4 regions of the Baekduia sp. Peel2402 genome follow, and region 2 is predicted to be linked to each of the others. Evidence: riboswitches for the same ligand, from Rfam matches in the RefSeq annotation. Region 2 holds a riboswitch; each other region holds the start of a gene.

Region 1 (4,869 bases), 2.3 Mb from region 2:
AGGACCAGGTCATTGAGGTCGCGATGGCGTTCGCGGGATTCTCGCCGGGCGAGGCGGAGGGCCTGCGGCGGGCGATGTCGCGCAAGCGCTCTACGGCGGCGATCGAGGCTTACCACGGGCGCTTCGTGCGGCGGGCGATGGCGCGCTGGGAAGACGTCGACGAGACCCTCGGCGAGCGCGTCTGGGACCAGGTGAAGGGCTTCTCGGGCTTCGGGTTCCCTAAGGCGCACGGCGCGGCCTTCGGGCTGCTGGCCTATCAGTCGACCTACCTGCGGGTGCACTACGCCACCGAGTTCCTGGCGTCGCTGTTGGACGAGCAGCCAATGGGCTTCTACCCGCCGGACGCGCTCGTGCACGAGGCGCAGCGGCGTGGGATCGAGGTGCTGCCGCCGGACGTCAACGCGAGCGGGGTGGGGTGCACGGTCGTCGACGTGGCCGCGGACGGCACGCCCGGCGTGCGGATCGGCCTGGGCTATGTGCTGGGCGTGCGTCAGGACGACGTGGAGGCGCTGGTCGCCGCGCGCGAGGCGGCAGGGCCGTTCCGCACGATCGAGGACCTTGCATCGCGCGCTGGAGCCGGTCGTGCGGCGCTGGAGCAGCTCGCGTGGTCGGGCGCTTGCGATGCGCTCACGGACGGCTCGCGGCGCCGGGCCCTGTGGGATCTGGGGGTCGCCGCGCCCGGCAAGCGCCTGCTGACGTCGGTGGTCGGCGTGTCCGGCCGCCGTACCCGCATCGACTCCGGGACCCAGCTCTCGCTGCCGCTCGGCGTCGGCCAGACGCCGGACCTGGCTGCGCTCACCGGCTGGGAGGCGATGATCGCCGACTACACGACGACCGGCCTGACAACCGCCACGCACCCGCTTGGGCTGCTGCGCGACGAGCTGAAGGCGAAGGACATGGTCACCAGCGGCGATCTGCGTCGCCTGCGCCACGGCACGGCCGTCCGCATCGGCGGCCTGGTCGTCGCGCGCCAGCGCCCGGGCACCGCGAAGGGCGTCTGCTTCCTGCTGCTGGAGGACGAGATGGGGACGGTCAACCTCGTCGTGCCGCCCAACGTCTACGAGCGTGACCGCACGATCGTCCGGGCCGAGCCGCTCGTCGTCGCCGAAGGCGTTCTTGAGCGTCATGCCTCCGCAGGCGGTGCGATCAACGTCGTCATCCGCCGCCTCGCCCGCCTCGACGCCACCGGCGCCCTCCGCGCGCGTCCAGCCGCCGATGTCTCGACGCCGCACCTCACCTCGGTCACCGGCGGCTCCTCCGAGACCATCTCCGCCGACATCGTCGTCTCCATGCTCGACGCCCTCGAGCTCGCCCGTCAGGAGGCCCGCCACGCCGCTGCCGCCGAGGGCGAACCCGCGGCCGCCACCACCGACGCCACCGACGACGGCGCCATCGCGCCCACACCGCTCCGGCCCGTCACACCCGCCGCCACCGCCGACGATGACGACCTCGCCGCCACCGGCACCGACGACTTTCGCGCCATCGCACCACCCGTCCAGAGCTTCGCCGCCGGCCGCCGCCGCTGAGCCATGCCCTCTCTTTCCACCGCGCTGGGCCCTCCGTTTCGCACCGTCCTCCTCCGTGTTGGAGTCAGCATCGCGCCGTCCTTCGCTGCCCGGGGCACCACTTCGCGCTGTCCTCCGCGTCGTCTTCCCGCCGCTTCGTCAGTCCGGCGCGACGGTCCGGACTTGATTTGGCACCCGGGTCTGCGGATAGGGTCACGCTCGTGATCGGGACCCTCGTGTTCGTCCTCGCGTTCCTGGCAATCGGCCTGTCGGTCGTGCTGGCTGCGATGCGCAGTGGCCGGCCCCCCGCGGGCTCCAAGAAGGAGACGCGTGCCCAGCGCCGCGTGTGGAGCGTCGGCATCGCGGTCGTGATCGTCGCGCTTGGCGTCACGCTGCCGGCCGTCATCCTCGTCAACAACGGCGAGGATCACGCCAGCCACGGCGCTGGCGGCGTTCAGCTCACCGGCGCCCAGACCAACGGCCGCGCGCTCTTCGCTGAGAAGTGCTCGACCTGCCACACGCTCGCCGGCTCTCACGCCGTCGGCCGGGTTGGTCCGAACCTCGACACGCTCAACGGCGGCAACCTCAAGCCCGCGTTCGTGCTCGATGCCATCAAGAACGGCCGCGCCTCCGGCAACGGCCAGATGCCCTCGGGGCTTTTGTACGGCGACGACGCCAAGGACGTCGCCGACTACGTAGCCACCGTCTCGGGCCGCTGATCCCGCCGCCGCCTCGCCGCGCCTGACGATCCGGGCCAGGCCAGCGGCCTGGGTCGCTGGCCGGGATCGTGTGTGGCGTTGCAAGCAGCGCGGCCGTGCCCGGCGCGACACGGTCCCGCCAGGGGACGAAACGTCCGTGTGTCCGCCGCGCGACCTTGTCAAGAGCGGATTCGCACGAGCTCAGCAACTCGTCACCGGGCCGCTTCGCGGATGTCAAGCGGCGGTTTCCCGCTAGGTGCGGGCTCATTCCGTCCGACGCATGCCTGACTATGCCGTCAGTTCGCGCTTGCCATAACTCTGCGAACTAGCAGGGAATTTCGACGTTGCTACGATGCCGCCGTTCACAACCGCTGAATCCTCGCCAGGGCAACCTGTCGTGGAGCGGGGGACCCATGTTGGTTTGGGGCGAATCGCATTCGCGTAGCGCCGCTCTTCGGCGCGAGCCCGTCAGCTAACCCCGTAAGCCCAAGGAAGAGGAACCGAGAACACGTCATGCCATCGACGGACGCGCCCAACTGGTGGGCCGATGTGCAGCAGGAGCGCGAGGATCTCGCGGCCCCCGGCCGTCGTCCGGCCGATGACTGGCTCGGTGAGGACATCGACTTCGTCCCGCGCCGTCGCATGACGCGCGGGCGTGACGCCGCCGGCGCTGCGCCCCTCGATGAGCGCCTGACCGCCGCTCCGGCCACGGCCACCGCCGTCCCCGGCGCAGACGGCGCCGCCCACCCGCTCCACGGCGTGTTCGTCCCCGCTGACGCTGCTGCCCTGTCCCACGGCACCTCTCGCACCCTCGAGCTCGTCTCCGAGGACGACGACGCCAACGCTCGCCGCGCACGCGCCGTCGCCCGCGCGATCGAGCAGGACGACGCCCGCAGCGGCGCCCGCTCGCGCTCGCGCACGATCGAGCTGCACGCCAGCGACGACGCTCGCGGCCGCACGATCGAGCTTCTCACCGAGGCTGACGTCGCCACCGCCGCCGTCGACACCCCGGCCGCTGCCGTCGCCCACGAGCTCGCCCACCTCAGCGCGGCCGACGACCCCTTTGCGAGCCCGCCGCCGCCCGCCGGCGTGCGCCGCACCATCCAGATCAAGGGCCGTCCGACCGAAGCCGGTCGTCTCGCGAACGCCGCCGAGCGTTCGATGGCCCAGCGCCATCGCGGCCGGACGACCTCCGACCGCGTCGGCCACCGCCCCGACCGCATCGCGCTCTGGGCCGTCGCCCTCGGCGCGATCCTGATCCTCCTCGCGGCGATGACGTCCTCCTCGCAGGCCGCCGTGCGCCACGCCGGCGCCAAGCCCGCCGCGGCCAAGGCCTCCCACACGACCGTCTACGCGCCCCGCGCCGCGACGCTCGCCCTGCACCAGCGCTAACCGCGCTGCGCCGCCGCGCCGCGCCACCCGCGCGTAGCGCTCCACCGCCGTCTCCCTCGACACAACGGCGTTCAGCTTCCGACCAGCGTCACACCACGGATCCTCTAGGGTCCCGGCAATGAGCGAAGCACCCCGCACGGTGGAGGATGTCAAGGCCCTCGTGGACGAGCACCAGCTGCGGTTCATCCGCTTCTGGTTCACGGACATCCTCGGCCAGCTGAAGTCGTTCAGCATCAACTCCGCCGAGTTGGACGACGCCTTCGAGAACGGCATGGGCTTCGACGGCTCCTCCATCACGGGGTTCAACGCGATCGAGGAGTCCGACATGATCGCCATGCCGGACCCCAGCACCTTCGCGATCCTGCCCTGGCGGCCGGAGGAGCAGGGCGTCGGCCGCGTCTTCTGCGACGTCCTCACGCCGGAGCGCACGCCCTACGAGGGCGACCCGCGGCACGTGCTGCGCCGCGCCCTGGATCGCATGCACACGATGGGCTTCGACACCTTCAACGTCGGTCCCGAGCTGGAGTACTTCCTCTTCAAGGACAAGAACGGGACCGAGGTCCTGGACGAGGGCGGCTACTTCGACCTCACCACCCTGGACGCCGGCTCCGACGTGCGCCGCGAGACCGTCATCGCGCTGGAGCAGCTCGGCATCCACGTCGAGTACTCCCACCACGAGGTCGGCCCCTCGCAGCACGAGGTCGACATGCGCTACGCGCCCGCCCTCAAGATGGCCGACGACTGCATGACCCACAAGATCACGGTCAAGGAGTACGCCATGAAGTACGGCTGGCATGCCACGTTCATGCCCAAGCCGCTCTTCGGCGAGAACGGGTCGGGCATGCATACGCACCTGTCGCTCTTCAAGGACGGCAAGAACGCGATGTTCGACGCCGACGACCCGTACTTCCTGAGCGACATCGGCAAGGCCTTCATCGCCGGCCAGCTCAAGCACGCCCGCGAGTTGTCCTCCATCTTCGCCCAGTGGGTCAACTCCTACAAGCGGCTCGTCCCCGGCTACGAGGCGCCGGTCTACGTCGCCTGGAGCCGACGCAACCGCTCCGCGCTCGTCCGGGTGCCGCTCTACCACCCCGGCAAGGAGAACGGCACGCGCATGGAGCTGCGCTGCCCGGACCCCGCCTGCAACCCCTACCTGACCTTCGCCGCCCTCCTACAGGCTGGTCTGGAGGGCATCGAGAAGGGCTACGAGCTGCCCGAGCCGATGGAGAAGAACCTCTACCACCTCTCGCCCGACGAGCGAAAGCGCCTCGGCA
Region 2 (4,869 bases):
CTTCGCCGTCCTCGCTACTCGCTGCTGGACGCGGGCCGCTCGGGCGCCGCGAGCTGGTCCAGCTGCGGCGTCACGGACGGCTCTTTGAGCATCCCGTGGGGCGGGCGGTCGCCGGGGGCGGAGCCGCGCTCGAAGCCGGCGGCCCGGTAGGCCGCGCCTTCGTCGAGCGTCTCGCGCACCAGCAGCTCTCGGGCAAGGCCGTCGAGGCGCTCGCGGTTCTCGCGCAGCTGCGTGACCGCGCGGCTGTAGCACTCCTCGACGATGCGGCGGACCTCTTGGTCGATCAGCTCGCGGGTCGCCTCGGAGGCGGGGCCGGCGCCGGGGTACTGCGGCTCGTCGGTGATGACCGTGACCAGCCCGATCTGGTCAGACATGCCCCAGCGGCCGACCATCGAGCGCGCGATCGAGGTCACCTGCTGTAGATCGGATTCGGCGCCGGTCGTGACCGACCCATACACGATCTCCTCGGCGGCGCGGCCGCCCAGGGCGCCGACGATGCGGCCCAGCAGGTACGCGGTGTCGTAGCCGTAGCGGTCGCTCTCCGGGGACTGGAAGGTCACGCCCAGCGCGCGGCCGCGCGGGACGATCGAGACCTTGCGCACCGGGTCGGCCCCAGGCTCCAACATCCCCAACAACGCATGGCCGCCCTCGTGGTAGGCGGTGCGCTCGCGCTCCTCGTGCGACAGCGTGATGCGCCGCTCGGTGCCGAGCACGATCTTCTCGAAGGCGTTGTAGAAGTCGGCCGACTCAACCTGCTTGTGTCCGCTCTTGGCGGCCAGCAGCGCGGCCTCGTTGACGAGGTTGCGCAGGTCGGCGCCGACCATGCCCGGCGCCGTCGCCGCGATGCCCTTCAGGTCGACGTCGTCGGCCAGCGGCACCGATCGCGTGTGGACCTGCAGGATCTTCTCGCGGCCTTCGACGTCGGGCGGGTTGACCGTCACGCGACGGTCGAAGCGGCCCGGGCGCAGCAGCGCCGAGTCAAGGACATCAGGTCGGTTGGTGGACGCCAGCACGATGACGCCCTCGGACCCGTCGAAGCCGTCCATCTCGGTGAGGATCTGGTTGAGCGTCTGCTCGCGCTCGTCGTGCCCGCCGAGCGACGCGCCGCCACCGCGTTGGCGGCCGATCGCGTCGAGCTCGTCGATGAAGATGATCGACGGCGCCGCGGTCTTGGCCTGCGTGAACAGATCGCGGACGCGGGACGCGCCCACGCCGACGACCATCTCGATGAACTCGCTCGCGCTGATCGAGAAGAACGGGACGTTGGCCTCGCCCGCGACCGCGCGCGCCAGCAGCGTCTTGCCCGTGCCGGGCTGGCCGCTCAACAACACGCCCTTGGGGATCATCGCGCCGAGCGACCGGTACTTGTCCGGGTTCTTGAGGAAGTCCACGACCTCCTCGAGCTCGTCTTCGGCCTCATCGATGCCGGCGACGTCGGCGAACGTCGTCCGCGTTCCGGTGGCCGCGTCGTAGCGCTTGGCGCGCGAGCGGCCCAGACCGCCGAGGCCGGCCGCGCCCCCGCCAGCCGCGCGGCGCGCCAGGAAGACGAACAACCCCACCAACAACAGCGTCGGCCCGAAGAACAGCAACAGGTCGGCCCAGATCGAGCGCCCGCTGTCCAGTGCCTTGGCCGAGACGATGACGCCCTTCTCGCGCAGCTGGTTGAGCAGCGTGTCGTCGGCCGGGGCGAACGCCGGGCGGAAGGTGGTGAACTTGACCTCCGCGTCGTCCTTGGAGTCCTGCGGCTTGACCTTGTTCTTGAACTCGCCCTGGAGGCTGTCTCCCTTGGCGAAGACCTCCTTGACGTTGTTCTTGTCGACCTCGCTGAGGAACTGCGAGTACGGGACCTCGGCGCGGTCGGTCGACTGCGGCACCAGCGACGCAAACAGGAAGTTCAGCGCCAGCAGCGCGACGACGAAGTAGATGAAGCGCCGGCCTCCGGGCGGACGCGGCATGCCCATCGGTCCCTGCTTCTTCTCCTCGGGCGCGCCCTCGACGCGCCACGGCGTCGGTTGGCGATCGTCCCTGCGACGGGGGGCTTCTGACTCCGGAGGCATGCGGTGGCGACGCAGTGTACGAGCCCAGACGGCGACCTTTGCCCTGCACGTCGCTGAGGCCGATCCAAAGGTCGGTCCCGAACGGTTATGTCAAGCCGCACGCGTCGTTCAGATGTGCTTGGCTTTGCCGTCGTACACCAGCCGAGTCCCGGTCGCCACGGCGCCCGGGAGCGGGGGACCCAATGGAGCCATCACGCATGGCTCCCGGGGCGAATCGGCGCCTTCACGGCGCAGTAGCGCAGCTCTTCAGCGCGAGCCCGACAGCTAACCCCGTAGGCCTGAAAGAGCAAAGGAAGCACCTCGTCGTGATCTCAGACCTCGAACGCGCCTGCCAGGCTTCGCTGGAGCGCTCGCGTGCCCGCCGCACCGCGGTGGCCGCGCGCCTGGCCATGGTGCGCCGACGGCGCCGTCGGCGCTCCGGCAGCAGCGTCGCCGCCACGCTCGTCGCCGTCTTCGCGCTCGGCGCGCCGCTGGCGCTCGGCCAGACGGCCGCCCAGGCGCCCGCGCCGCAGACGCTCAAGGCCGGTTCCTCCGGCGCCGCCGTCAAGGCGCTGCAGGCCGCGCTCGGCATCAAGCAGACCGGGAAGTTCACCGCGACCACCGCCCGCGCCGTCAAGAGCTTTCAGCGCAAGAACGGGCTGACGGTCGACGGCATCGTCGGGCCGCAGACCGCCGGCGCGCTCGGCCTGTCCAGCGGGCTGGCTGAAGACGCCGAGACCGCCTCGGCGGCCGCGGTCTCCGGCGACGCCTCCGCGACGCTGGCGAAGATCGCCCAGTGCGAGTCCGGCGGCGATCCGACCGCGATCTCCGCCGACGGCGTCTACCGCGGCAAGTACCAGTTCACGCGCTCGACCTGGAAGGCGATGGGCGGCAGCGGCGATCCCGCCGCGGCGCCCGAGGCCGAGCAGGACCAGCGCGCCGCCGCGCTCCTGGCCGCGCAGGGCACCGCGCCCTGGCCGGTCTGCGGCGCGCAGGCCTAGACAAACCACCACCGGTCACGTCGTCCCGCACCGCGCGGCGCAATCGCGCGCGGTGCGGTCGTGGCGGAAGCCCCGCGCGCGGTTTGTGCGAGGCTTCCGCCACCGTGTCCGGTGCCTCCGACCAGCTTTCCCTGACGCTCGGCCCGTCGTTCAGCGTGCGGGTCGAGGATCACTTCAGCCCCGGCTTGACCGGCCGGCGCGACCGCGAGTACGTCTCGCCGCCGCAACCGCGCGACGAGGCGCTGACGCTCGCCGCGCTGCTGCTGGACTTCGGCGGTGAGCTCGACGGCGACGGCCCCTGGCACCGCGCGGTGGCCGGTGGGCGCCGCACCGTGCGCCTTTTGGCTGCCGACTGACGCTCAAGATCGGACGGCCTCGTGCCGATCACCGGGGAGCAACGCAACGCACCGCAGCACCTCCTCCTGCATCATCGTTTGACCTCCTCGCCCGGAGCCCCTGTGCCAGCAGGGGCTCTGGTCGTTAACGGGTGCCTAACGGGTGCCCGTCAGCAGCGCCGCCGCCATCGCGACGAGCGCCAGCGGCGCGCCGATCAGGCTGAAGCGCAGCGCGCTCGGCTCCGCGCCCGCAGACCGCGCGGCCTTGAACCACAGGTAGGCCGACAGCGAGCCGGTGACCGCGAGGTTCGGCCCGAGGTTGAGGCCGAACAGCAGCGCGCGCGGATGCGGCGGCGGAGCGGCGCTGAGCAGGACCGCGGCCGGGAGGTTGTTGACCAAGATCGCGGCGCACGCGCCGATCGCGGTCGTCTCTAGCGGTGACGCGGACGCGAGCAGCTCGGCCGGTCCCGACCAGGTGCGGGCGAGCGCCCCGAGCAAAACCGAGACGCTGAAGAGGCCCAGCAGCGCGAGCGGGCCGACGGCCTCGGCGACGGCGTCGCCCTCAACGCGCCGCACGAGCACCGCGATGACGCCGACCGCGAGCACGGGCAGGCTGGGGTCGGGCAGCACCAGGACCAGCACGGCGGCGATCGCGCAGGCGACGACGCTGAGGGGGCGCGGACGCTCGGCCTTGGCTGGCGCACGGTCGCGAGCGTCGTTGCCGCCGTCGCAGCGCGGGTGTCGTCCTTGCCAGGCCATCAACCCGAGCGCCGTCACGACCGCTGCCGCCAGCGCTCCGGGCAGCACGCGCGCCACGAACGTCGCGCCCGACACCGGCTCGCTGGCCAACACCAACAGGTTGGTCAGGTTCGCGCCGGGCAGCAGCAGCGACGAGGCGTTGGCCATCAGGACCGACCCGTACAAGAAGGGTCCTTCCTCGACGCCTGCCCCACGCGCCGCGCCGATCAGCACCGGCGTCAGGAACACGACCGCGGTGTCGAGGTTCAGCAGTGCGGTGACGACCGCCACCAGCGCTAGCGCGACCGCCAACAGTCGCCGCGGGTGATCGGTCACGCCCAGCAGCCGCGCGCTGGCCCAGGCGAACAGCCCGTCACGGTCGGCGACCAACCCCAACATCAACAGCCCGGCGACCAACAGGAACGGCCCGCGCGCCTGGTCGGCGGCGTCCCGCGCGCGCTCGTCGGTGCAGAACGCGACGACGGCGCCGGCCAGCACCGGCGCTACGAGGAACCGCTCGACGCGACCGCCATCCATGACGCGCCCAAGCGTGCCCGCTCGCGCTGTCGCATACTCAGGGGAACGCGATGAAGCGGATCGGACTCCTCGCCGGCGCAGCCTGCGCCCTCATCATCACCGGCTGCGGCGGCGAGAAGCCCGCCACGGCCACCGCGCCCGTGCGCTTGGTGGTGACCTCGCCGTCCGATCAGGGCACGGTCCGCGACGAGCGCGTCGAGTTCCGCGGCACGGTCTCCCCGG
Region 3 (4,869 bases), 1.9 Mb from region 2:
GGCGCGGGCAGCGCCTTGGCCATCGCGCGGAACGCCTCGTAGGCGCCGGGCTGGGCGGCGAACTCGGCCGACACGTTGACCTCGAAGCCGGTGCGGATCGCCAGCTCGCGGTCGCCGGACTGGAAGCCTTGTGCGAGCTTGGCGAGCGTCTCGGGCGGCGCGAGCTCGGAGCCTTCGCCGCCGCAGTACGTGCAGCCGAGCGTCAGCGTCCGGACCCGGTCCGGATGGGCGAGCGCGAGCTCCTGGGCGATCATCCCGCCCATCGAGATGCCGACCACGTGCGCGGTCTCCCATCCGAGCGCGTCGAGCACCCCGGCGGCGTCCTGCGCCAGCTCCTTGATCGTGAACGGCTCGCCAACCGGATCGCTGCGCCCGATCCCACGGTGGTCGTAGGCCACCACGTCGAAGTCCTCCGCCAACCCCTTCAGGAACGGCTCACCCCACGCCAGGTGCGTCCCGCTCATCCCCTGGATCAGCAGCAGCGGCTCGCTCCCGCTCCCGGATCGCTGGTGGAACAGCTGACGGCCGCCGACGGTCAGGTGCGTCATGCGGCGGACGCTACACGCTGATCGGCAGGACCAGCTGGCCCGGCGGGACCGGGCGAGGACCCGATCCCCGCCCGCCCTCCGACGGCGTGTCGTCGGCCTCGTCCTCGAAGGAGGCGACGCGGACGCCGAGGAGGCGGACGGGGCGTTGAGGTGCGTAGTCGCGGAAGAGGTCGAGGGCGACGGAGATGATCGTGGCCTCGTCGTTCATGTAGGTGTCGATCGTCTTCGCGCGGGTCACCGTGGTCCAGTCGTCGAGGCGGACCTTGATCGCGATGTTCTTGCCGCGCGTCTCCTTGCGCTGGAGGCCTTCGGCGAGCTTCTTGGCCTGGCCGCGCAGGATCGACTCCAGCTGGGCGTGGTCGGCGACGTCCTCGTCGAAGGTCGTCTCGACCGAGCGCGACTTGGCGACGCGCGTGGTCTCGACCGGCGACTCGTCGTGCAGGTGCGCGCGGCGGTGCAGGTCGTAGCCGTAGCGCTCGCCAAAGCGCTCCTGGAGCTCCTCAACGGGCGCGTTCTGCAACGCGCCGAGCGTCGCGAAGCCCATCTCGGCTAGGCGCGCGGCGGTCTTGGGGCCGATGCCCGGGACGATCCGCGGCGAGCGGTCGGCGATGTGGGCGGCGCACTGCTCGCGGCCGATGGCGACGAAGCCGGCGGGCTTGCCGAGGTCAGACGCGATCTTGGCCACCAGCCGGTTGGGCGCGACGCCGGCCGAGATCTGGATGCCGGTGGCCTCCTTGACGTCGGCGATCAACGCCCTCAACAACGGGATCGGCTTCTCGTCGACGTCGCTGAGGTCCGCGTAGGCCTCGTCGATCCCCGCCTGCTGGAGGATCGCGATCCGCTCGCGGACCACCCCCCACACCTCGCGCGACTTCTCCGAATACGCGGCGTGGTCGGGCGGGATCGTGATCGCCTGCGGGCACCGGCGCTTGGCCTCGGCCGCGCTCATCGCGCTGCCGATCCCGAACTTCCGCGCCTCGTAGGACGCGGTCGTCACGACCGCGCGCGGGCCGGTCCCGGCGACGATCACGGGAAGACCGCGCAGCTCGGGCCGCCGCTGCAGCTCGACGGACGCGAAGAACGCATCGCAGTCGAGGTGGGCGATGACCCGCTTGGCCATGCCCGCCAGGGTACGCGGCGCCAGTGACGGCGACGCGTGGCCCTGGCGGACAGGCCGGTGATGCGGGTGCGACGTCGACGCGGCTAGCGCGTCGTGAGGACCGTGCCGGTCGAGCCGAAGCCGAGCTTCGTCTTCGTCGCGGCGGTCAGGTCGAACTCGCGGGCGCCGACGTACGGGCCGCGGTCGATGACCGGGACGCGCACCGTGCGCCCCTTGTAGTGCAACGTCACCTTGGTGCCGCACGGCAGCGACTTGTTGGCGACGCCGAGCGTGCCCGGCGTCAGCGTCCCGCCGCAGGCGAGGTGGCCGCCGTAGAGGCCCGGGCCGTACCAGGACGCGAGCGCCCGACGGTAGACGCGCGTAGTCCCGGCCTGGTGACGGGCCGAGGACAGCTCGCGGGTGCCGCCGAAGTGCACGCGGATCCGGCGGGTGCCGGTCTTCGCCGCGCGCCAGGCCAGCACGTAGCGGCCCTTGGCGTTCGTGCGGTCGTGATTGACGGTGATCCAGCCGCCGCCACTCTTCTGGCGGACCTGGAGCGCCACCGCACGGCCGGAGCCGGCGGGACGCAGGGTGCCGCGCACGACGACGCGCTTGCCGGCGATCACCGTGCGGCGCACCGAGGACACCGTCAGCGAGGACGAGGCCTTGGTCGCCACCGGCGGCGGGACGGCGGTCTTCGCAGCGGCCGGCGCCGAGGCGGCGGCCGTCGTGTTCTGGGACTGCGTATCGGAATCCGCGACGGCCGGAGCCACCGCGATGATGGTCGTACTCAGCAGCGCGCCGGTGAGACCCGTGGCGCGCAGGTTCTTGAGCCTCAAGGGAGGCACCTCCTGTGGTCATCGCCTACGGGGTTAGCTGTCGGGCTCGCGGCAAGGCCGCCACCACGAACATGCCGGTCTGGCACATACGGGCGACTTCGTCGTCGCTACCGGGCCATCAGGCCCGTGATTCGCCCCATACCGGTCGGATCGCACTCACGACCAGGCAATTGGGTCCCCCGCCCGTCTCCCTATTTGCGTTCAGGTGGAGACGGCTCGGCGTTCGAACAAGCGTTCGCCAGAGTACCCATAGAACTTGATGACTGTGTGAGGAGGCTCACACTGAGAGCGCGTCTGCGGTCCCCGCGAGGACCATCCCGACCATCGCCGGGTAGAGGCAGGCGAACGGATCGAAGCCCTCGCCCACGCGCTGCTGAGCGAGCTCCAGGTAACGATCGATCTCGCTCAACGTTTCCCGATGCTGTGCTTCTGGCGACGTCGCGCACGCGAGCCGCGCCAAGGCCAATGCCTCGCTCGGATCCCCGTCGCGGAAGGCCAATTGCACCGCGGCCGACACCTAGGCGATGACCCGCTCGAACGCGAGCACGCGGCGCCCGAGCGGTACGTCCTCGCCCGGCGCCGGGCCGAGGTCCAGAAGATCCGCTCCGTCCACCACTCGCGCGGTCTGCGCACCCGCGATCGCCCGCGCCTGCTCCGGCGTCAGCCCCACCGCACGCGCGCAGCGCAGCATCAGCAGCGACGGGAAGCGCGGCCCGCCGTAGGGCAGATCCGAGGCGTACAAGATCTGCCCGGGCGGGATCGTGGAGAACAAGGTCAACATGTCGCTGATCAGCCACCACGAGGTGTCGAACAGGATGTTGGGCAGCTCGCGCGCGTGCGGCGCGATCGGCCCGAGGTCGCTGATCCCGGCGTGCGCGAGGATCAGCCGCGCACCCGGATGAGCCCGCGCCAGATCGACGACCGAGGACCCGAGATCAGGGATCCCCCGCCCCGCGTGAAAGAGCACCGGCAGCCGGTGCTCGCCGGCCAGCGCGACGACCTCGTCGACGACGGGGTTGGGCAACGTGAAGGCGTCGCTGCGCGGGTGCAGCTTGAAGCCCCGCGCGCCGGCCGCCAGCAGGCGGTGCGCCTCCTCCAGTGCGTCAGGCGCCTTCGGGTCGATCCGCCCGAGCGGGACCAGACGGCCGCCGGACTCCGCACACGACTTCAACACCCAGTCGTTGGCCTCGCGGTAGCCGTCGGGCTCGTGCATCGCGAACAGCAGCGCGCGCTGCTGGCCGGCGACGTCGAGCGCCTCGACGATCTCCTCCGGGTCGGCCTCAAAGCCGTCCGGGTCGTGGTGGCCGATGTGCGTGTGGGCGTCGAACCACTCCACGTCGGGGCCGAGCCATGCCAGCTCGGCCTCGCGCAGCTCGGTGACGACGTCGTCGAAGGGCAGGCCGCGGACGGGCACGCCCCGACTCTACGCGGCCGCGGCCTCCGCATTGACATCGGCGCCGGTCCGCAGCATCTCCAGCTCGCTGCGCAGCCGCGCCAGCCCGAGCCGGATCCGGCTCTTGGCGGTGCCGAGCGGGACGCCGGCGCGCTCGGCGATCTGATCGGCGGTCAGCCCGCCCCAGTACGCCAGCACGAGCGCCTCGCGCTGGGCGTCCGGCAGGCGGCCGAGCGCGTCGCGCACGGTCGAGCGGTCGGCGGAGGCAAGCGCGAGGTGATCCGGCTGCACGTCGGGCCGCGGCGGATCGTGCGCGACGACGACCTTCAGCCGGTCCTCCGCGCGCCCGGACGCCTGGCCCTCACGCCACAGGTCGACGGCCCGCGAGCGCGCCATCAGGCGCAGGTAGCTGCCGATCTCGCCGCGGCGCGCATCGAACTTCGACGGGTTGCGCCAGACCCGCAAGAAGACGTCTTGGACCACGTCCTGCGCGGCTGAGGCGGACCCGAGCACGCGGAACGCCGTGGCGTGCACGCTGCGGCGGTGCTCGTCGTATACGTGGCCGAAGATGGCGGGGTCGCTGAGGTCCATGGGGTGCTCCAGTCCAAGGGGTCTGTCCTACGGGGCTCGACCTACCCGCGTGACACAGACCCTACACACGCTGTTGAAGGTTCGCAACATACACTGTGCAGTGCGTATGCAAGAACCTCGCCAGGTCGGAAAGATGGATGGGGCCGGACTTGCCCCTGACGCCGTACGGCTGCGACCATCGTGATTGTGCCCGCACGCCTGACCGCTCTGGACTCCTCCTTCCTCCACCTCGAGGACGGTGGCGCCCACATGCACGTGGCCGCCGTCATGACCTTCGACGGCCCGGCCCCCGCGTACGACGACCTGCTCGAAGCCATCGGGTCGCGCCTGCACCTCGTGCCGCGCTACCGCCAGCGGCTCGCGTTCGTCCCGCTCGGCCAGGGCCGCCCGCGCTGGGTC
Region 4 (4,869 bases), 2.1 Mb from region 2:
CGCCCGCAGTCGTCGCTGAGCGCGATCCCGCGGCTGCGCGCCTCGTCCTCGATCTGGCCTTGGGCCTCATCGTCGAGGTCCAGTCGGGCCACGGTCTGGGCGATGTCCGCAAAGCACAGCGACCCGGCCTCCTCGGCCTGGTCGAGCAGGGCGGTCACCGCGGTGTGCTGCGTCGCGTCCAGCTGCATTGCCTCAGACCTACCCGTCCAGCCTCGTAGGATGCGCAGCCAATGCCAGGGTCAGCCGTCGAAGTCGTAGGTCTTGAGCGCACGTTCGGCGACTTCCGGGCGGTGGACGGCATCGACCTCGCGGTCGCGCCGGGCGAGGTGTACGGGTTCCTCGGGCCCAACGGCGCCGGCAAGACCACCACCGTGCGCATGTTGGTGACCTTGCTGCGGCCGACCGGCGGCCACGCGCGGATCGCGGGCTTCGATGTCGCTTCGCAGCCCGGCGAGGTGCGCCAGCGAATCGGCGTCGCGCTCCAGGAGGCGGCGCTGGACCTGCTGATGACCGGCCGCGAACTGATGGAGCTCCAGGCGACCCTGCACGGGATCCCGCGCCGCAGCGTGGCCGCGCGCGCCGCGGACCTGATCGATCGCGTCGGGCTCTCGGAGGCGGCCGAGCGCCGCGTCGGCACCTACTCCGGCGGCATGCGGCGCCGGCTGGACCTCGCGATGGCGTTGATCCACGCCCCCGAGGTCCTGTTCCTGGACGAGCCGACGACCGGCCTTGACCCGACGTCGCGCTCGACGCTGTGGGACGAGGTCCGCCGGCTGCGCGACGAGGGCACGACGGTCTTCCTGACCACGCAGTACCTGGAGGAAGCCGATCAGCTCGCCGATCGCGTCGGGATCATCGACCACGGGCGGATCGTGGCCGAGGGCACGCCGGCGGCGCTGAAGGCCGAGGTCGGGCGGCCGCACCTGGACATCACGTTGTCGCGCAACGGCGGCGACATCGAGCCAGACGCGGAGGCCGCGGGGCGCGCCGTGGCGCCCTACGGCGATCTCTGCTCGGCGGCGCCTGGCGTCCACGTGTCGTTGCGCGTCGAGTCCGGCGCTGCGGCGATGGCGCCGGTCGTGCGCGCGCTCGACGAGGCCGGCTTCACGGTCGAGGGCATCGAGCTCGTCCGCCCCACGCTGGACGACGTCTTCGCGGAGAAGACCGGGCACCGGATCGAGGGCGCCGCGCCGGCGCCGGCGGCCGTCTAAGTGCTCACCGGGATCGCCTCTCCGTCGTGGGCGCTCGCGGCGCGGACGCTGCGCAACATCCTGCGCCGCCCGCAGTTCCTGGCGCCGCTGGTGCTGATGCCGACGCTGTTCCTGGCGATCAACACCGGCGGGCTGCACCGGTCGACCGACCTGCCGGGCTTCCCTGAAGTCGACGGCTTCCTGGACTTCCAGCTGGCCGGCGCGATGACCCAGTCGCTGCTGCTCGGCGGCGTCATGCAGGGCATCGGGACCGCGCTGGAGATCGAAGGCGGCTTCTTCGATCGGCTGGTCGCCTCGCCGATCCCGCGCGTGTCCATCGTGCTCGGCCGGATCCTGGCCGGGACCGCGATCGCCGCCGCGCAGGTCGTCTGGTTCCTGATCCTCGGCGCGGTCTTCGGCGTGTCGTTTCACGGCGGCGTGCTCGGCGTCTTGTTGGTGATCTTGATCGGGGCGATCGCCGGGACCGGCTTCGCCGCGCTCGGCGTGCTGATCGCGTTGCGGGCGCGCAACGCCTCGACCGTCCAGGGGATCTTCCCGCTGGTCTTCGTCGTGCTGTTCGTCTCCAGCGCGTTCTTCCCACGCGCGCTGCTGGAGGCGCCGGCCGACTGGTTCGCCGACATCAACCCCTTGTCCTACGTCGCCGACGGGATGCGCGACCCCATCATCTCGGGGATCTCGGCTGCGCCTGTTCTTGAAGGCCTTGCGGCGGCGGTCGGGCTGGTGCTCGTGTTCGCCGCGCTTGCGGTGCTCGCGCTGCGCGGAAGGCTGCGCAACGCATGAGGCGCTCGCTGGCGGTCATCGGCGCGCTCGTGCGGCGGGCGCTGAACGAGCTGACGCGCGTGCCGGGCGCGGCGCTGCCGGGCGTCCTGGCGCCGTCGATCTTCTTGGTGGGGTTGAGCGGCGTGTTCGGCGAGGCGGCCCAGCTGCCGGGCTTCGACGCCACCGACTTCCGCACGTTCATCGTTCCTGTAGGCCTTTTGCAAGGAGCGGCGTTCACGGGCGCGGCGACCGGCGTGAACCTCGCGCGCGACATCGAGCGCGGCTGGTTCGATCGGCTGATGGTCTGCCCCGCGCCGCGCGTGACGATCCTCGCGGGGCTGGTGGCGAGCGCGGCGCTGCGCGCGTTGCTGCCCGCGACGTTCCTGCTGATCGTGGCCTTCGCGCTGGGCGTCGACTGGCCGGGCGCCGGCGCGCTGGCGATCGACGCGCTGCTGGTGATGGGCCTGGCGACCGCGATGGCGCTGTACGCGGTCCTGGTCGCGTTGAAGTTCAAGACCCAGCAGGCGGCACCGCTGATGCAGACCGTCGGCTTCATGGCCGTGCTGTTCACCACCGCCTACGCGCCGATGGACCTGCTGGCCGGCTGGATGCAGGCGATCGCCACCGTCAACCCGGTCACGCAGGTGCTGGATGGCGTCCGGCAGGGCTTCGTCGCGCACGTGACGTGGGCCGAGACGTGGCCGGCGCTGCTGGCCACCGTCGGCCTGGTGGGCGCGCTCGGGGCGCTCGCCGTGCGCTCGATGCGTCGCGTCGGCGTCTAGCACGGCGCTTTGCGGTTATGGATCCTGCAAGGGATCTTGCGCTTTGCAGGGATTTCGACTGGTAGAACGACGGCGTGCCGAGCCGTTCGGAGACGAACGGACGGGGGACCCACTGCGACCGCATCCCGGTCGCCGGGGCGAATCACGGTCCGGATGACCGCGTAGCGCCGTCTGTACGGCGCGAGCCCGACAGCTCACCTCGTAGGCGCAGCCCCCTATGCCTGTTCCCAGATCCCGCCACGCACTGGTCCCGCTCCTCGCGGCGGCCGCCATCTCGCTTCCGGCTGCCTCAGCGGCTGACGCCAAGCCGCTGAAGAAGGGCAGCCACGGCGTGCGCGTCAAGGTCCTGCAGCGCGACCTCGGCCTCTCCCCCGCCGACGGCATCTTCGGCAAGGGCACCTACAAGGCCGTGCGCCGGTTCCAGCGCAAGCACGGGTTGTCGGTCGACGGCATCGTCGGCACGGTCACCTGGCGCTTGGTCCACCAGTCCGGCAAGGCGCGCGCCGCGTCGCGCGCCGGCGGGACGTCGCGCGCTTCGCGTGGCGGCGGGTCGTCCTCCCGTGGCGGCTCGGTGCGGCTCCTGCAGCGCAAGCTCGGCATCGCCGCCGACGGCGTCTTCGGACCCGGCACCGCGAGCGCCGTCAAGACCTTTCAGCGCGCCCACGGGCTGACCGCCGACGGCGTCGTTGGCCCCGGCACATGGTCGGCGCTCGGCGTGACCGGCACGCACCCGGTGCTCAAGCGCTCCGGCATCGGCGGCGTCCGGGTGGTCCCCCGCCACGTGATCCTCCTGCGCCGCGCCGTCGCGGCCGCCAACCGCATCCAGTTCAAGCCCTACATCTACGGCGGCGGCCACGGCTCCTTCACGGCGGCCGGCTACGACTGCTCGGGCACCGTGTCCTACGTCTTGCACGGCATGGGCCGCCTGGGTCGCCCGATGGACTCGGGCGAGTTGATGTCCTACGGCAAGCCGGGTCGTGGCAAGTACGTCACGATCTACGCCAACAGCGGCCACGCGTTCATGGTCATCAACGGCCGCCGCTACGACACCAGCGGCCGCTCCGCCAGCGGCTCGCGCTGGGGCCCGGGGATGCGCTCGACGGCGGGCTACGTCGCGCGGCACCCGTCGGGCCTGTAGGCGCGACGCCCGCTACCAGGGCACCAGCCCGTCGCGGTCCTGGAAGGTCTGCGTCGGGCCGTCCTTGCCGACCTGCGCCATCGCCACGATCGCGTCGGTCCCCTCGGTCACCGTCTGGTGGCCGGAATGGCCGTTGAGGTCGGTGGCGGTGTAGCCGGGGTCGACGACGTTGACGCGGAAGCTCGGCAGCGCGCGAGCGTACATGTCGCTCAGCGCGACGACGGCGGTCTTCGACGTCGGGTAGCCGAGGCTGATGATGGTGTTCTCGACGCGCGACGTGTCGTTGTTGACCGCGAGCGATCCGAGGCCGCTTGCGACGTTGACGATCACAGGGTTCTCCGACTCCTCCAACAACGGCACGAACGCCTGGGTGACGCGCACGACGCCGAAGACGTTGGTCTCGTAGGTCTTGGCGACGTCGTCGGCGGTCGTGTCGCGCAGCGCGGCCATCGGGCCGACGATGCCCGCGTTGTTGATGAGGACGTCGAGGCCGGTGCCCGCGTCGCGGATCGTCTGGACGGCGGCGGCGACCGAGGCGTCGTCGGTGACGTCGAGCTGCACGAAGCGCGCGCCGAGCTTGTCGGCGGCGTCCTGGCCCGCGGTGGCGTCGCGGGCGCCGACCCAGACGTCGTGCCCGGCGTCGATCAGACGGCGGGCGGACTCGTGGCCGAGGCCCTTGTTGGCCCCGGTGATCAAGGTGGTGGTCATGCCTCCAGGGTGCGCCTTGGACCGTCGCGGCAAAAGAGGACGCCGGTTCCCTGGGACTGGCAGGGCGACGATAGGCGCGCCGGAGTGCGCGACAATGGAGCGCATGGAGACGCCTCCGCAGTGCCTGGGAGAACCAGCCGCGCCAGGGGCGCGACCGTGCTCCGAGCTCGCCGCCTGCCTGCGCACATGGCGCGACCGCCTCTCCCCCGCCGACGTCGGGCTGCCGAGCGGCGGCCGGCGCCGCGCGCCCGGGCTGCGGCGCGAGGAGCTG

Evidence for each region. Region 2 has a riboswitch for cyclic di-AMP ahead of ACT01A_RS18220 (transglycosylase family protein). Riboswitches for the same ligand answer to the same signal wherever they lie in the genome.
Region 1: linked by a shared signal. The riboswitch ahead of ACT01A_RS06885 (hypothetical protein) and the one ahead of ACT01A_RS18220 (transglycosylase family protein) in region 2 are both predicted to bind cyclic di-AMP.
Region 3: linked by a shared signal. The riboswitch ahead of ACT01A_RS00640 (septal ring lytic transglycosylase RlpA family protein) and the one ahead of ACT01A_RS18220 (transglycosylase family protein) in region 2 are both predicted to bind cyclic di-AMP.
Region 4: linked by a shared signal. The riboswitch ahead of ACT01A_RS01435 (NlpC/P60 family protein) and the one ahead of ACT01A_RS18220 (transglycosylase family protein) in region 2 are both predicted to bind cyclic di-AMP.

Annotation. Positions count from the first base shown of each region.
Region 1 covers NZ_CP199582.1:1,399,625-1,404,493, reverse strand. The annotation lists gene ACT01A_RS06895 (DNA polymerase III subunit alpha) at 1-1,526, shown strand, start outside; gene ACT01A_RS06890 (c-type cytochrome) at 1,727-2,224, shown strand; cyclic di-AMP (ydaO/yuaA leader) riboswitch at 2,563-2,705, shown strand; gene ACT01A_RS06885 (hypothetical protein) at 2,717-3,595, shown strand; gene ACT01A_RS06880 (glutamine synthetase family protein) at 3,714-4,869, shown strand, end outside.
Region 2 covers NZ_CP199582.1:3,737,027-3,741,895, forward strand. The annotation lists gene ftsH (ATP-dependent zinc metalloprotease FtsH) at 15-1,961, opposite strand; cyclic di-AMP (ydaO/yuaA leader) riboswitch at 2,187-2,351, shown strand; gene ACT01A_RS18220 (transglycosylase family protein) at 2,363-3,037, shown strand; gene ACT01A_RS18225 (hypothetical protein) at 3,142-3,393, shown strand; gene ACT01A_RS18230 (SLC13 family permease) at 3,529-4,647, opposite strand; gene ACT01A_RS18235 (PASTA domain-containing protein) at 4,698-4,869, shown strand, end outside.
Region 3 covers NZ_CP199582.1:129,281-134,149, reverse strand. The annotation lists gene ACT01A_RS00650 (alpha/beta fold hydrolase) at 1-548, opposite strand, end outside; gene dinB (DNA polymerase IV) at 559-1,668, opposite strand; gene ACT01A_RS00640 (septal ring lytic transglycosylase RlpA family protein) at 1,752-2,486, opposite strand; cyclic di-AMP (ydaO/yuaA leader) riboswitch at 2,494-2,718, opposite strand; gene ACT01A_RS00635 (hypothetical protein) at 2,764-2,895, opposite strand; gene ACT01A_RS00630 (amidohydrolase family protein) at 3,004-3,900, opposite strand; gene ACT01A_RS00625 (sigma-70 family RNA polymerase sigma factor) at 3,910-4,470, opposite strand; gene ACT01A_RS00620 (WS/DGAT/MGAT family O-acyltransferase) at 4,657-4,869, shown strand, end outside.
Region 4 covers NZ_CP199582.1:281,161-286,029, forward strand. The annotation lists gene ACT01A_RS01415 (sigma-70 family RNA polymerase sigma factor) at 1-188, opposite strand, end outside; gene ACT01A_RS01420 (ATP-binding cassette domain-containing protein) at 231-1,211, shown strand; gene ACT01A_RS01425 (ABC transporter permease) at 1,212-1,991, shown strand; gene ACT01A_RS01430 (ABC transporter permease) at 1,988-2,752, shown strand; cyclic di-AMP (ydaO/yuaA leader) riboswitch at 2,828-2,960, shown strand; gene ACT01A_RS01435 (NlpC/P60 family protein) at 2,970-3,890, shown strand; gene ACT01A_RS01440 (SDR family NAD(P)-dependent oxidoreductase) at 3,903-4,598, opposite strand; gene ACT01A_RS01445 (helix-turn-helix transcriptional regulator) at 4,702-4,869, shown strand, end outside.